DNA from 2 places in the Brevibacterium spongiae genome. Region 2 is predicted to be linked to the other one. Evidence: predicted binding sites of a transcription regulator. Region 2 holds the regulator's gene; the other holds the start of a gene.
The links. The regulator HspR, encoded in region 2, represses chaperone genes until heat shock. The targets are predictions, from matches to a motif close to AAGTTGAGTCNNNNNGACTCAACTT.
Positions count from the first base shown of each region.

Region 1: the regulator HspR is predicted to act here: its motif matches at 5,568-5,592, upstream of clpB (ATP-dependent chaperone ClpB).

Region 1 covers NZ_CP093443.1:3,823,828-3,831,835, forward strand. Annotated here, with positions in the region: gene L1F31_RS17160 (FAD-binding dehydrogenase) at 1-1,016, shown strand, start outside; gene L1F31_RS17165 (SDR family oxidoreductase) at 1,013-1,849, shown strand; gene L1F31_RS17170 (NAD-dependent epimerase/dehydratase family protein) at 1,955-2,887, opposite strand; gene L1F31_RS17175 (enoyl-CoA hydratase) at 2,943-3,722, opposite strand; gene L1F31_RS17180 (Na+/H+ antiporter) at 3,838-5,415, shown strand; gene clpB (ATP-dependent chaperone ClpB) at 5,653-8,008, shown strand, end outside.
Region 2 covers NZ_CP093443.1:3,631,805-3,639,812, reverse strand. Annotated here, with positions in the region: gene L1F31_RS16395 (nucleotide exchange factor GrpE) at 1-679, shown strand, start outside; gene L1F31_RS16390 (DnaJ C-terminal domain-containing protein) at 859-1,875, shown strand; gene L1F31_RS16385 (heat shock protein transcriptional repressor HspR) at 1,890-2,330, shown strand; gene L1F31_RS16380 (DUF1206 domain-containing protein) at 2,482-3,357, shown strand; gene L1F31_RS16375 (LPXTG cell wall anchor domain-containing protein) at 3,523-4,869, opposite strand; gene L1F31_RS16370 (hypothetical protein) at 5,111-7,288, opposite strand; gene L1F31_RS16365 (diacylglycerol/lipid kinase family protein) at 7,479-8,008, opposite strand, start outside.

The DNA.
Region 1 (8,008 bases), 190 kb from region 2:
CGTACACGGAAGGCATCGAGAACTGGAATACGATCTGGCCGGGCCACGGGATCCGCATCATTCCGGGACCGTCGTCGCTGTGGTTCGATGCCGAGGGCAACCGGTTCCCCGCGCCGAACTATCCCGGCTTCGATACCAATCGGACGATGCGCACGATCCTTGAGACCGGATACGACTATTCGTGGTTCGTTCTCAACGAGTCGATCATCCGCAAGGAGTTCGCGCTGTCAGGTTCGGAGCAGAACCCGGACATTACTGAGAAGGACATCGGGATCACGCTCGACCGAGTGCGCTCCTCGGATGCTCCGGCCCCGATCGAAGCCTTCAAGAACTTCGGGCCCGATTTCGTCGTGGCGGAGACGACCGAGGAGCTCGTGGCGGGGATGAACGAACGCTCCCGCGGACCGGTCATCGACCATGACCACCTCGTCGAACAGATCCGACAGCGTGACCGGCAGACCGACCATCCGTTCTCGAAGGACGCGCAGGTGCAGGCGATCCACAATGCCCGCGCCTACCTCGGCGACAAGATCGTGCGCGCGGTGAAACCGCACAAGATCCTCGATCCGGAACACGGTCCCCTCATCGCGGTGCGGCTGAGCCTGCTCTCGCGCAAGACGCTCGGCGGATTGGAGACGAACCTCGACGGGCAGGTCATCGGCATGTGCGACATTGGAGCGGTCGGTGGCACCGAAGCAGGTGGTACGCGAACCGGCGCTGAGGATGCCAGTGGCGGGGGTGCCACTGGCACAGTTCACGACGGCATCCCGATTCCCGGGCTCTATGCCGCCGGTGAGGTCACCGGCTTCGGCGGTGGCGGCATGCACGGGTACAACGCACTCGAAGGCACCTTCCTCGGCGGATGCATCTTCTCCGGACTGCGCGCCGGCCGTGCGGTGGCGAACGGCGGAAGGTCCACCGGGTCGGGCGGGTCAGCCGGGTCAGTCGGGGCCACCGGGTCGCGCGGGCCAGTCGGCAACGGCACGACCGGAATCGAATCGCGAGGGAAGAAGTGAACGACGCGCACAACGGTCTCACCGTCCTCGTCACCGGAGGCACCTCGGGCATCGGCAAAGCACTCGTCGAAGCCCTGGCGGCCAAGGGATGCCACGTGCTCACGACGAGTCGTGATCCTCATCGCCTGTCTCCGACGGATAGGGTCCCCGGCGTCAGCTACCTGCCCCTCGACCTCGCCGAACCGGATGGGCCGGACCGGTTGGCCGAAGACCTCGAGCGTCTCGGCGTGCTCGGCGAGATCGATGTGCTCATCAACAATGCCGGCGAGAGTCAGTCCGGGCCGTTCGAAGAGCTGCCGGCCGAGGCCATCGAACGTCTCTTTCGCACCAATGTCTTCGGTCCGGTGCGGCTGAGCCAGCTCGTGCTGCCCGGAATGCGTGCGCGGCGGACAGGTCGCATCATCATGGTCGGGTCGATGCTCGCGAGCTTCCCGTTGGCGCACCGCAGCTCCTATTCGGCGGCAAAGGCCGCGCTGCGCACTTTCGCCACGGCGGCCAGGCAGGAACTCTCGCCGTTCGGGGTGTGGGTCAGCGTCGTCGAGCCCGGATCGATCGCCACCGGCATCGGACTGCGCCGCACGAAGTACCTCGAGGACGGTTCGCCCTATACGGACGATGTCACGACGATGCTTGAGCATCTCGATGCCAATGAGCGAGGAGGCATCCCGGCCGAGAAGGTCGCGGCCACGATCATCGACGCCATTGTGTCGCCGCGTCCGCGAGAGTTCTACGCCGTCGGCAGCAGGGCACCCCTGCCGTTCCTGCTCAAGCGAGCGCTGCCGCGGTCGCTGATGTCGAAGATCGTCGCCGCCCAGCACGGCCTCAAACGGTGAGCGGCAAGGCCGTCAGGCAAGACCGAAGCGTCGAGCCCAGCAGCCGCGAAGCGCAGGGCTGAGCGCTGCTGGAACTGGGAGGTCCCTGCTGGAACCGGGACTCTGCTACTGGAACCGGGAGGGGATGAGGTGCTGGGTCGTCGAAATCCCAAGCACCCGCTGCTGACGAGAGAGGTTGTAGGTCCGGTCGGACTGCAGGTACTGGACGAGGAAGAGCTTCGCCCGGTCCCCGCGCTTGAACACGCCCTTGACCTTGAGCCCGAGCTTCGCCGTCACCAGAGCCTTGTCCTTCGCCACACCTTCGATGACGACCTGGTCATACCCCATCCGCCCGAAGTGCGTGACGATGGCGTCCTTGAGCCGGTAGGGAGTCGGGTCGCCGATGTTGAACGGGCCCGCAGCCGAGGGCACATCGAGGCAGGCGAGCGCGGCACGCACGACATTGTCGACATGCGTCAGCGTCAGCTTCTGCCGACCTCCGCCGGGCAGCCGCAGCACACCCTTCTTCGAGATCTTCGACAGGAACGGCATGAACATCGTCTCGCCCGGTCCGTAGACGGCAGCGGGTCTGAGGATCGCGGCATCCGGTCGGATGCGGGAGACGAGCTGCTCGGCCAAGGCATGGGTGCGGGAGTAGGCGTCGGTGAACTCGCTGGGGTCCTTCGGCCCGGCTTCCTCCCACAGTTCGGCGTGCGGTTCGGCCGAGGAGTACACAGTCGTCGAGGACACGTGGACGATCCGGGCCTTCGGGAAGGCGTCGAGGACATTGCGGGTGCCCGTCACCTTCACGGCATAGAGAGCGTCGTCATCGGCGCTGACCGAGGAGATGCCTGCACAGTGGAAGACCGCCGTGGCCTTCGCCGCCAGGGACTGCACAGCCTGCGGGGCCGCCTCGGTGATATCCCAGTGTTGGAAGTTCACTCCGGGGATCTCCGGATCCGTCCGGGAAAGGGCGTAGACCGTCTCGTCCCGATCCGCGAGCGCACGCGCGATGGCACCACCGATGAAGCCGCTGGCTCCGGTCACTATCACCGCCACGATGGTCCCTTTCTCATCCGTGCCTCATCCGCGCCTCACTGAGCCTCACTGAGGCTCACCCGCGATGCTGCCACTGCGGTTCCCGCTTCGTCAGGAAGGCGTCGATCCCCTCCTGCGCGTCGGTCGCCACAGCATTATGTGCCATCACCTGCGACATCCGCGCATAGGCGTCGGCCACAGGCAGCTCACGCTGTTCGTAGAACGCTGCTTTGCCTATGGCAACTGTAGCCGACGAGGCGGACGCGACTTTCCGCGCCAGCTCTGTTGCGGCCGCCTCCAACTCATCGTCGGCGACGACATCGGAGACGAGACCGAAGCGCAGCGCATCCGCAGCGGTCACGAAATCACCGGTGAGCAGCATCCGCATCGCCTGCTTCACGGGCACCGCACGCGACAGGGCCACCATCGGCGTCGAACAGAACAGGCCGATCTTCACTCCCGGAGTCGCAAACCGCGCAGACTCTGCGGCCACCGCCAGATCGCAGGCGGCCACGAGCTGACACCCTGCCGCCGTCGCCACTCCCTGCACCTGCGCGATGACCGGCTGCGGAATGGTCTGGATGAGCTGCATGAGGCGGGAGCACGCGTCGAAGATCTCCTGCTGCGTCTCCAGATCCGCCCCGCCGATCTCCCCCAGGTCATGGCCGGAACTGAACACATGACCGGCGGTGCGGACGATGAGCACGCGCACATCGGTGCGTCGCCCCGCCTCGGCGAGGGTGTCGATGAGGTCTTCCATCACCGCCAGTGACAGAGCGTTGCGTGTGGCCGGCTGGTTGATCGTCACGGACGCGACTCCGTCGTCGGGCTCGGCGAATACAATTGACTCAGACATATCCATATTCTGCCAAAGGTCCGACTCGCTGTGCGGAATCCGGGCGTGCTGATCCGCCCTCCGCAGGTCGTGGAGTTTTGCCGGTGTGGGTCCAGCGGCGTCGAGAGGGACCACCATGACCACCTTGCTGATGATCATCGGATTCGGAGCTGCCACCTCGGTGGTGGTCGGACTGGGACAGAAGCTCAAGCTCCCCTGGCCGGCGCTCATGGTCCTCATCGGCATCGCCGGCGCGTTCATCCCCACCTTCGCCGAGGTGGCCATCGATCCCGAGCTCGTCCTCCCGCTGTTCCTGCCGCCCCTGCTCTTCGCCGCCGCGCAGAAGACGTCGTGGGCGCTGTTCGCGATCCGGTGGCGCACGATCCTCGGCATGTCCGTGGCGCTCGTCGGGGTGACAGTGGCCGTCGTCGCCGGTTCCGCGGTCTTCCTCATCCCCGGAATCACGATCGCCGCGGCCATCGCGCTCGGCGCCATGCTCGCCCCGCCCGATCCCGTCGCCGTCGAAGCCGTGGCCAGCACCGTGTCGATCCCCCGTCGCATCATGACGACCCTGCAGAGCGAAGGCCTGTTCAACGATGCCGCCTCCCTGGTCATCTTCCAGACCGCAATGGCCGCGGTCCTGGCCGGCACCGAGGTGGACTACGCAGATCTCGCCGTGTCCTTCCTCGTCTCCGCCGTCGTCGCGGTCGCCGTCGGTCTGGTGCTGTCGTTCGCGGCGTGGTGGGTGATGGAGAAGATCGACCACACGGTCGCCCGCTCCTCCCTCATGCTCGTCCTGCCCTTCGGCGTCTACCTCGTCGCCGAACACCTCCACGCCAGCGGAGTCATCGCCGTCGTCGTCGCAGCCCTGGAGGTCCGCCGCCGCGACACCGAAGGAAATTCGGCCGAACGGGTGACGCAGAATTCGACGTGGCAGGTCCTCGAGATGCTCATCACCGGCATCGCCTTCGGCCTCATCGGGCTCGATCTGCGCCTCATCGTCGAATCCGAACACGCCGACCTCGGTCGGGCGATCCTCGTCGGTGTCCTCATCGCCGTCGTAGTCGTCGCCGTCCGCTTCGTCTGGCTGCTGCTGGGAACGGTCATCGAACGCAAGAGGAGCGAAGAGGACCCGGATGCTGCACCATTGAGCGTCCGCGATGCCACACTTATGACCTGGGGCGGAATGCGCGGTCTGGCCACCGTCGCCCTGGCCCTGTCGGTCCCGGCGACGACGAGCGCCGGGACGCCGTTCCCCGGACGCTCCTATGTCATCGTCGCGGCCGCTGTGATTCTCCTCGTCACCCTCGTCCTCGCCGGCCTGAGCTTCCCGACCGTCGTCGGGCTCCTCGGCATCGACGACGAGGCGGAGAAGGAGCACGAGGCGACCAAGGCGATCGCCCTGCGCGCATACAAGGCCGCGATGCGCGAGATCAAGAACGACGACACCCTGCCCGACGAAGTCATCGAACCGCTGCGCGCCCGATTCAAGACCCTGCACGATCAGCTCAGCGGCACCACCGATGATCAGGCGAGCGAGGAACAGGTGACCGCGTTCAAGGAGCACCGGGCGCAGATGCTCGCCGTCCAGAAGAGGGCCATGCAGACCGCCCGCGCCGAGGTGCTCGCCGCCCGCCGCGAACGCGGCACCGATCCCGAGATCGCTGACAAGGTCCTGCGCCGCTTCGACCTCCAGTCCGTGCTCGCGAACTGAGCGTGCGCGGGCTGAGGGCGCGCGGGCCGAGCCCGGCGCGGGCTGAACCCGGCACCGCCGGCGGAGGATGCGCGGGCTCAGTGCGGCCGTGGTTGAGCCCAACGCACACGCGGAATGGCGGGCCGCCTCGGCGGATTTGTACTCGATTTTCAAAGTTGAGCGGAATAGACTCAACTTTGTTGGTGTTGTTCTGATCGAGAGCTGAAATCAGCACAGATTTTCATGAAGGAGATGCGCATGGACGCACAGATGACAACCAAATCTCGGGAGGCCCTGCAGACCGCGGTCAACGACGTCGTCGCCCGGAAGAACAACCAGATCGAACCGGCCCACCTCGTGGCCGCGCTGCTGGCCCAACCCGATTCCCTGGCCTCGGCCCTGCTGACGAAGGTGGGCGCCGACCCGCGCGTCGTGCTCCGGGCGATCGAGGCCGTGATCGGCGGGTTCCCCACGGTCAGCGGATCCTCGGTGAGCCAGCCGGGACTGTCCCGTGCCGGCCTGGAGATGATGAACCTCGCGCAGGAGGAGATGACTGCGCTCGGCGACCAGTTCGTCTCCACCGAGCACCTGCTGCTGGCCGCGGCTGCCGGCCAGGACGGTGCTGGAGATGCGCTGCGTTCAAATGGTGCGAACCGGGATGCGCTGCTCGCGGCGCTGCCCGAGCTGCGCGCCGGGAAGAAGGTCACCTCGGAGAACCCCGAGGAGACCATGCAGTCGCTGGAGAAGTTCGGCGTCGACCTCACCGCCACCGCACGCGAGGGCAAACTCGATCCGGTCATCGGCCGTGACAAAGAAGTTCGCCGCGTCGTCCAGGTGCTCTCGCGCCGGACGAAGAACAACCCGGTCCTCATCGGTGAGCCCGGCGTCGGCAAGACCGCCGTCGTCGAAGGCCTCGCCCAGCGGATCGTCGCCGGCGACGTGCCCGAGTCCCTGCGCGACAAGACGCTCATCAGCCTCGACCTCTCAGCCATGGTCGCCGGCGCGAAGTACCGCGGCGAGTTCGAGGAGCGGCTCAAGGCCGTGCTCGAGGAGATCAAGAACGCCGACGGGCAGATCATCACCTTCATCGACGAACTCCACACGATCGTCGGTGCCGGTGCCGGCGGCGACTCGACGATGGACGCGGGCAATATGCTCAAGCCGATGCTCGCCCGCGGTGAGCTGCGGATGATCGGCGCCACGACCCTGGACGAGTACCGGGAGAACATCGAGAAGGACCCGGCCCTGGAGCGCCGGTTCCAGCAGGTGTTCGTCGGTGAGCCCAGCGTCGAGGACACGATCGCAATCCTCCGCGGCCTCAAGGAACGCTACGAAGCCCACCACAAGGTCTCGATCAACGACGGGGCTCTGGTCGCTGCGGCAACGATGTCCAACCGGTACATCACCGGCCGACAGCTGCCGGACAAGGCCATCGACCTCGTCGACGAGGCGGCCAGCCGACTGCGCATGGAGATCGACTCGGCCCCGGTCGAGATCGATGAGCTCCGCCGTGCCGTCGACCGCCTGAAGATGGAGGACATGGCACTGTCGAAGGAGACCGACTCCGCGTCCGTCGAGCGCCTCGGTGCCCTGCGCGCCGATCTCGCGGACAAGGAGGAGGAGCTGCGCGGGCTCGAAGCGACCTGGGAGTCCCAGAGGGCCGGCCTCAACCGTGTCGGTGAGCTGAAGACGAAGCTCGACGAGCTGCGGTCGGCCGCCGACAAGGCGCAGCGCGACACCGACCTCGAGACCGCGTCCCGTCTGCTCTACGGGGAGATCCCCGCGGTGCAGAAGGAGATCGCCGAGGCCGAAGCCGCCGAAGCGGAGGCCGAGGCCGGTCAGTCCTCGGATCCGATGGTCTCGGACAAGGTCTCAAGCAATGACATCGCCGAGGTGGTCTCGTCCTGGACGGGCATCCCCGCCGGACGCCTCGTCCAAGGCGAGGTCGAGAAGCTGCTCGGTGCGGAGGGCATCCTCGGGCAGCGTCTCATCGGGCAGAAGAGCGCCGTCGCCGCGGTCTCCGACGCCATCCGTCGGTCGCGTGCCGGTGTCGCCGACCCGGACCGTCCGACCGGTTCGTTCCTGTTCCTCGGCCCCACCGGTGTCGGCAAGACGGAGCTTGCGAAATCGCTCGCGGACTTCCTCTTCGACGACGAGAAGGCCCTGATCAGGATCGATATGAGCGAATACGGTGAGAAGCACACTGTGTCCCGGCTCGTCGGTGCCCCTCCGGGCTACGTCGGCTACGACGAGGGTGGTCAGCTCACCGAGGCGGTCCGCCGTCGCCCGTACTCCGTGGTCCTGCTCGATGAGGTGGAGAAGGCACACCCGTCGGTCTTCGACATCCTGCTGCAGGTCCTCGACGACGGTCGGCTCACCGACGGTCAGGGACGTACGGTCGACTTCAGGAACACCATCCTGATCCTGACCTCGAACCTCGGTTCGCAGTTCCTCGTCGACAAGAGCCTGTCGACCGAAGAGCAGCGCAGCAAGGTGCTCGACATCGTGCACGCGACGTTCAAGCCCGAGTTCCTCAACCGCCTCGACGACATCGTGCTCTTCGATGCCCTCGGACAGGACGAGCTCGCCTCGATCGTCGATCTGCAGATCGAGC
Region 2 (8,008 bases):
CAACGATCAGTCGTCCGAGGAGCCAGGCTTCACTTTCAGTGACAAGCGCCGGGTCGACCCGAACACCGGCGAGGTCCGTCCCGAGGCCGACGCTCAGTCGGCCTCGGCCGAGGCCGGCGAGGAGCCGACCGTGGATCCGAACCTGGATCCGAACGCCGAGCAAGCGGAAGAATCCGCAGCCGATGCCAGCGACCTCGGTGTCGACATCCCCGCCGATGCTTCGGGCCTCGAAGACACGGAGCCGGCGGCCGAGCCCGAACCGGGTTCGGAGGCCGCAGCGTACCTGGCCGACCTCAAGCGCATCAACGCTGAGTACGCGGCCTACCGGATGCGTGCCGATCGGGAACGTGAGCGTGCGGCCCTCGGCGGCACGATCAAGGTCGTCGAGGCGCTCATCCCCGTGCTCGACGAGGTCAAGCTCGCGCAGGAGAACGGCGATGTCAGCGGGCCTTTCGAGACCCACGTGAACAAGCTCGTCGACTCGCTGAACAAGCTCGGCGTCGAACAGTACGGAGAAGTCGGCGATGAGTTCGACCCGAACGTCCACGAGGCGCTCATGCAGCAGCCTTCGGACGAGGTCGAGACCCCGACGCTCTTCCTGGTCATGCAGCCGGGATACCGGATCGGGGAGCGCATCATCCGCGCCGCCCGCGTCGGTGTCCAGCAGCCGGAGGACTGAAAGACCATGATCGCCGAGGCGGCTCCCGGTCCCGTACGTCAGTGAACTGACGTACGGGGGTGCGGGGCCACCTCGGCGGCGGTCCGGATCTTCGGGGCACTGACCCCGGGGATGCGGATTGTGAGGAGACAAGTGAATACAGTGCTGACAAGATTGTTTGGAAGGGAAGGAGGTGCCAGGTGAATACCGGACCTCAGAATGATTGGTTCGACAAGGACTTCTACAAGACCCTCGGCGTCTCCAAGGATGCTTCTGACGCCGAGATCAAGAAGGCCTATCGCAAGCTCGCGCGCAAGTATCACCCGGATGCCAACCCCGGTGATGAGAAGGCCGAGGAGAAGTTCAAAGAGATCGGGCAGGCGCATCAGGTGCTGTCCGACAAGGAATCGCGTGCCCAGTACGACCAGGTCCGCGCCATGGGCGGCGGTGCCCGGTTCAGTGCCGGCGCCGGCGGACCCGGCGGTGCTGGCGGCGGTGGATTCGACGACGTGTTCTCCGACCTCTTCGGAGGCGGCGGACGCACCCGGACCCGCACGACCTACGGCGGCGGGGGCGACGTGCCTCCGGACCTGGCGGATCTGCTCGGCGGATTCGGCGGCGGAGGCTTCGGCGGTGGCGGATACGGCGGCTACCAGCCTCCGGTCAAGGGTGGAGACATCAAGTCGACCACGACGCTGTCGTTCACCGAAGCGATCGATGGCGCCTCGGTGAAGCTGAACATGCCCAGCGGAAAACCGCTGACGGTGCGCACCCCGATCGGAGTCAAGGACGGGCAGAAGATCCGTCTGGCCGGCAAGGGCAAACCGAGCCCGAACGGCGGTGACGCCGGCGACGTGATCCTGACGGTGAACGTGAAACCGCACCCCGTGTTCACCCGCGACGGTGACAACCTGCGCATGGAACTGCCTGTCAGCTTCGACGAGGCGGCCCTCGGCGCAGAGATCAAGGTGCCGACCCTGGGCGGAATGCCGGTCAAGGTCAAGGTCGCCGCAGGGACGCCTTCGGGCCGGACGTTGCGAGTGCGCGGCAAGGGTGTGAAGACGAAGAAGGGCACCGGTGATCTGCTGGCGACAGTCGAGATCGTGGCGCCGAAGAATCTGTCCGACGAGGCGAAGGCGGCGGTCGAGTCGTTCAAGGCTGCGACAGAGGGTGAGGATCCTCGAGCCGGTCTGCTGGATCGGGCGAAGGCCAGTTGAGGTGGTGAAGCACAATGCACATTTCGTCGAGTGCGGCGGTGTATGTCATCTCGGTGGCCGCGGAACTGGCGGGGATGCACCCGCAGACGCTGCGGCAATATGACCGTCTGGGTCTCGTCACTCCCGAACGCACTGCGGGTCGGGGGCGACGCTACTCCGGGAGAGACATCGCCAAGCTGCGACTGATCCAACAGCTGTCCCAGGACGAGGGAGTCAACCTCGTCGGGATCAAGAAAATCATTGATCTGCAGAATCAGGTCGATGCGCTCAAACACCGCAATGAGGAGCTCGAGGCCGAGGTCCGATCGCGGATGACTGCGCAGGAACGCGAAGCTCGCGTCTTCGCCGCCGGCACTGTGGGTGGCGACGTCGTCTCGATCTCGCGCGGGCGGCGTCCGCAGGGGCGGCCCGAACCAGGGGCCCTGGTGCTGTACAACAGGTACCGACGCGGCTGAGCCGGTGGCAACCGACCAGATAGAGCAGACACAACGCCAAGATGGAGCGCGAACCCTTTCGGGTTCGCGCTCCGTCCGTCTGTTCTGAAGTTCGACGATTGCTTCTCAACGTGGTCCAGAGAATCGCAGATGTTGTGCGACACTGATTTCTGTGAACGAGAATGAGAAGGTCAGACAAGTCGCCGACAGCGCTGATGCTGCGGCACAAGAGGCCGCCGACAGCCGTTGGTTCGAGCGCGTAGCCCGCGCGGGCTTCATCGCCAATGGATTGGTCCACAGCATCCTCGGCGCGACGGCTGTGGCCATCGGACTCGGTCAAGGCGGTGGCGAAGCTGATCAGGCCGGTGCCATCGGACAGATCGCTGCGCAGCCGTTCGGCATGGTGCTCATCATCATCTGCTCCCTCGGCTGTGCGCTGATGGCCCTGTGGTGCCTGGTCAACGCCTTCTTCGGCTCGGCGTCGCTGCGTGGTGCAGGGACTCGGGACCCGCAGCATAAGCAGGGGCGGAGGCAGTGGATCGATTTCTTCAAAATGGTCGGTTCAGCCATCGCCTACGTGGTGGTTGCGGCGACCTTCTCCCAATTCGTCTTCGGTGGGGGAGCGGACTCGGGCAAGTCGAGTGCCCAGGCATCAACGACTGTGGCGAAGGCGCCTGGCGGGCTGTTCATTCTCATGGCCGTCGGTGCTGTGATTGCGATCATCGGCATCGCATTCTGTGTCAACGGTCTGCGCCGGAAGTGGAAAGATGAGCTGCGTCGGCCGCGAGGTGCTCTCACCCGCTTCCTCGTCGGATTCACCGGGGTCGTGGGATACCTGGGCAAGGGAGTGACCCTGCTGGCGGTAGGCATCCTCGTCGTGGTCTCGGCGGCTACCGGGGACCCTGAGGAATTCACCGGCATCGATGGGGCCCTGAAGGGGATGCGCGATCAGCCGTTCGGACCGTATCTGCTCCTGGCTGTGGGCATCGGCCTCGTGCTCTACGGGATCTTCCTCGCACTGCGTTCCCGCTACGACAGAATGGACTGATTCGGGTTACTCGGCGATCGGGGGGCGCACGGCCCGGATGGGCCGACAATAGGCGCACGGCGGGGCGATCACGGCATACCGGTGGAGACGAGAAGAGCGCGGACCCGATCGGGTCCGCGCTCTTCTCAGTTCGCGCCGAGCTCAGCAGAGCCCAGAGGATCGCTCTCAGATCTCTGCGGGATCCTGGGCGACCTTCTTGCGACGCATCGTCATTGCGACTGCGACTCCGCCGATGAGCAGGAGCCCGGCGCCGCCGACGAGGCCGGTCAGCTCGGTACCGGTGCGGGGCAGGTCGCCGCCGCCGTTGCCGTTGTCGCCATCGTCGTTTCCGCCGTTGCCGTCGTCGTTTCCGTCCTCGTCACCGTCGCCGCCACCGGCGTTCGGGTCCTTCTCAACCGCGAACTCGCCGGTCAGCTCGTCATCTCCGCAGGTGACGGTGACATCGTAGTCGCCGATGTAGGCCGAGGCGTTGGAGGCGCTGGTGCCGTAGACGTTGACGTTGGCCTTGCCCTCGTCGTCAGCCTTGACAGTCTTGTCGAAGGCGGTGACGTTCGACTCGCCCTTGGGGTTGACGAGGAAGCGGACGTCCTCGCCCGGCTCGCAGTTTTCGACGGCGAGAGTGACGCCCTTGTCTTCCTTGACGAAGTCGGCCGGTGTGATGGTCTCGGGGGAGACGCTCAGCTTGGCTTCGGCCGCAGGAGTGGTGGGGTCCTCGGTCTCTTCTTCCTCGGTGAGGGTGAAGGTCTGAGGCTCGGAGTTGGTGTCGGACTCCTGGTCGACGCCCCAGACGGAGTATTCGCCGGCCGGCAGGTCGCCTTCGCCCTCGAACTTCAGGGTTGCGGAGACCTTTCCTTCGTCGTCGGCGGTGACTTCTTCGGTGGCGAAGGCTGACTGGGCGCCTCCGCCGACGACGGTGACCTTGCCGCCGGGGGTGAAGCCTTCGCCGGTGACCTCGATGCCGTTCTTGTTGAAGTCGCTCTGCGAGATCTTGTCGGTGTTGAGCGAGACCTTCGGATCGACGGCAGGGGTCGAGGGCTCGTCGGTGTCGTCGACGACGGTGAAGCTCAGTCCGTCGTAAGTTTCCTCTTCGCCATCGCGAGTGATCGTGACGGAGAAGTCGACCTTACCGTTCTGGATGTCTTCGGCCGGCTGAGTGGAGTAGATGTTGTATTCGAAGGTATCGCCCTCAGCAACTCCGGCTTCGCCGGTGAGCGAATCCGAAATCTTGTCTCCGGCTTCAAGGCCGGTGACCGTGACTACGACTCCCTTTTCCTTATTGGCGAGGTCCCCGGCGGTGATCTCCTTGGGAGAGGTCGTCACCTTCGCTTCGATGGCCTGCGCCTCGGTCTCAGGTGATTCCGTCGAGGTGCTCTCCTGGGAGTCGCCGGAGTTCTTGACGACAGAGTGCGCGTAGCTGACCGAGGCGGGGGCCTCGGGGGCAGCGATAACTGGGGATGCGGCCAGGCCGGTGATGGCGATGGCCACCGCGGGTGCGAGGGCGAGCTTCTTCATGTATTTCCTTCGAAAATTACAGCTGGGTGTGAAGTATTACGAATGTAACGGTAATGCAACATTCACCACACACATAGTTGTGGTCATTTTGTTCACTACTGAAGTCGGCGAGCCGTCAGAGTTCATTCGCCATTCACCGTGAACGATTCTTTCGACGCGAACATCAGGACAGAAGGAAGGGCGGCTCAGCGTCTGCTGAGCCGCCCTTCCCTTGCCGACCTAGGCTATCGCCCTGTCTCGATCAGAAGCTCGTCGGAGTCTGGCCGAACTTGTTCTTGCGGCCGGTCAGAGCGATAGCTGCTCCACCGACGAGGAGGAGCATCGCTCCTGTTGTCAGCCCGCCGAGATCGGCACCGGTGCGAGGCAGCTGGCTGCCGTCGTCGCCGCTTCCGTTTCCGGCGTTGCCGTTGTCGCCGCCGTCAGAGCCGCCGCCGTTGGCACCTTCGGTGACCGTGAAGGAGTCCTTCATGGTGTCGTCGCCGCAGGTGGCTGTCGCGGTGTAGGCACCGACGTAGGCCGAGGCGTCCGAGGAGGTGCCGAAGACGTTGACCGAAGCGCGGCCTTCGTCATCGGCCTTGACGGTGTTCTCGTAGGCCGTGACGTTGATGCCCTTCGGGTTGACCTCGAAGTGGACGTCCTGACCGGGTTCGCAGTTCTCGACGGCGAGGGTGACGCCCTTCTTCTCGTTGGCGAAGTCTGCGGCTTCGATCTTCTTCGGCGATACCTTGAGGGTCGCCTCGGCGGGCGCCTCCGGGTTGTCCCCGTCGCCGTCGTCGCCGTCCTCGGCGACGATGTTGATGTTGCCGTTGAGAGTCTCGGACTCGGTTCCTTCGCGGTCGATGGTGACCGTGAACGGAACCTTGCCTTCTTCGAGGCTGTCGGGGTTGCCTTCGTACCAGAGGTGGAGCTTGTAGTCTCCGTCGGCGTCAGCGGTTTCGGTCTTCCCGGTGAGGGAGTCCTTGATCTTGTCGCCCTTCTTCACGCCCGTGACGGTGACGGTCACGCCTTTGTCCTTGTTGGCGAGATCCTCGGCGGTGATCTCCTTGGGATCGACCTTGAGGGATGCGTCGATCGGATCGACGGCGTCATCCTCGGTGAGGGTGAAGGTCTGAGGATCGGAGTTGGTGTCGGACTCCTGGTCGACGCCCCAGACGGAGTAGTCGCCGGCCGGAAGGTCGCCTTCGCCCTCGAACTTCAGGGTTGCGGAGACCTTTCCTTCGTCGTCGGCGGTGACTTCTTCGGTGGCGAAGGCTGACTGGGCGCCTCCGCCGACGACGGTGACCTTGCCGCCGGGGGTGAAGCCTTCGCCGGTGACCTTGATGCCGTTCTTGTTGAAGTCGCTCTGCGAGATCTTGTCGGTGTTGAGCGAGACCTTCGGATCGGCCTCGGTGACCTCGTCGACGACGTTGATGTTGCCGTTGAGGGTCTCCGACTCTCCTTCGCGGTCGATGGTGACCGTGAACGGAACCTTGCCTTCTTCGAGGCTGTCGGGGTTGCCCTCGTACCAGAGGTGGAGTTTGTGGCTGCCGTCGGCTTCTGCGGTCTCGGTCTTCCCGGTGAGGGAGTCCTTGATCTCGTCGCCTTCTTCAATGCCGGTGACAGTGACGTCGACGCCCTTGTCCTTGTTGGCGAGGTCCTCAGCGGTGATCTCCTTGGGATCGACCTTGAGGGATGCGTCGATCGGATCAACGGCGTCGTCGGCGAGGACGTTGATCGAGCTTGTCTTGGTGACCGACTGTGTGTCTGCACGCTGCACCTGGACGGCGAACGACACAGAGTCCTGGCTGAGTTCCTTCGCGGAGCGCAGCTTCAGAGTGGCGGTCGAACCCTGGGCAGTTGCCGACGGGCCGGTCAGTCCGGACTTCGCCGAGACTTTGTCGCCCTTCTCCAGGCCGGTGACCTTGACGGTCACGCCATCTTCGTGGAGCTCCTCGGCGGTGACATCACCTGAGACGACCTGCACCGAAGCATTGATCGGATTGACCTTGTCCTCGGACTTGTCGTCGTCCTTCGCGTCCTTGTCCTCGTCCTTGGGGGCAGGAGCGGGCTTCGGATCGACCTTCTTCGGCGGCTTGGCGTCGCCCTTCTTGTCCGCCTTGTCTTCGGCGGCCTTCTTCTCATCCGCCTTCTTCTTTGCGGCGGCCTTGGCGTCCTTGGCCTTCTTGTCAGCGGCAGCCTTCTTCTCCGCCGCAGCCTTTTCCTCGGCCTTCTTCTCGGCTTCGGCCTTCTTCGCAGCCGCTTCCTTCTCAGCCTTCTTCTTGGCCTCTTCCTTCTTGGCCTTCTCGGCCTCTGCCTGCTTCTGCTCGGCAGACTTCGAGGCGGCCGACTGCGGGGCGGGGGATTCCGCGGCGGCGACCGGGCTGGCGATGAGGCCAGTGAATGCGAGGGCGACTGCCGGCGCGAGGATGATCTTCTTCATTGGAGTGCCTTCAATCTCTGTGACGAGGGGTGTGATACGGCACTCATCCTAGGTTCTGAGGATTCTCTAAACTATTTCTGTACGTTTTGTTCAGGTGTAATTGCTGTAACGCTTCGGTGAATTTCCGTAATCGCGCTGTGACCTACCAATTGGTAATTGAATTATGGTCACGGAAAGCGGCGGCAGAACCTCAGACCGGCCAGGCTTCGGCCCGGATCTGCTTGCGCTGCTCCACCGTGGGAACGCGGACGGTCAGAGCCGAAGGCATGACCTCCATCGCGAGATACGACGACTGCCCGAGCGGATCCCCATCGAGCTGAACGTCGAGCTCCTCGCCCGCCTCGATGACGACCTTCTGGCACTTGCGCGTATTCGTATGCAGTCCGCGCGAGACTCTCCGACCCGCGATCGACGCGAGGACGCCGAGCCACTGGCCGAGGTTCTTCGGGCTGACGATGAGCACATCGAGCATGCCGTCGTCGATGACCGCCTGCGGCAGCAGCTGGATGCCGCCCTGCAGCCGTCCGCAGTTGCCGCCGAGCACCGACCGCACCCGCGCCGAAATCCGATAGTCATCGTCGAAAGTGACCTTGACCTGACTCGGTTTGCCCGCAAGCTTCCGCGACCCGGCCTCGACATACGCCAGCCAGCCGAGGCGGCTCTTCAGCTCATCGCTGGTATCGGCCATGACCGCGGCATCGAAGCCGAGTCCGGTCATCA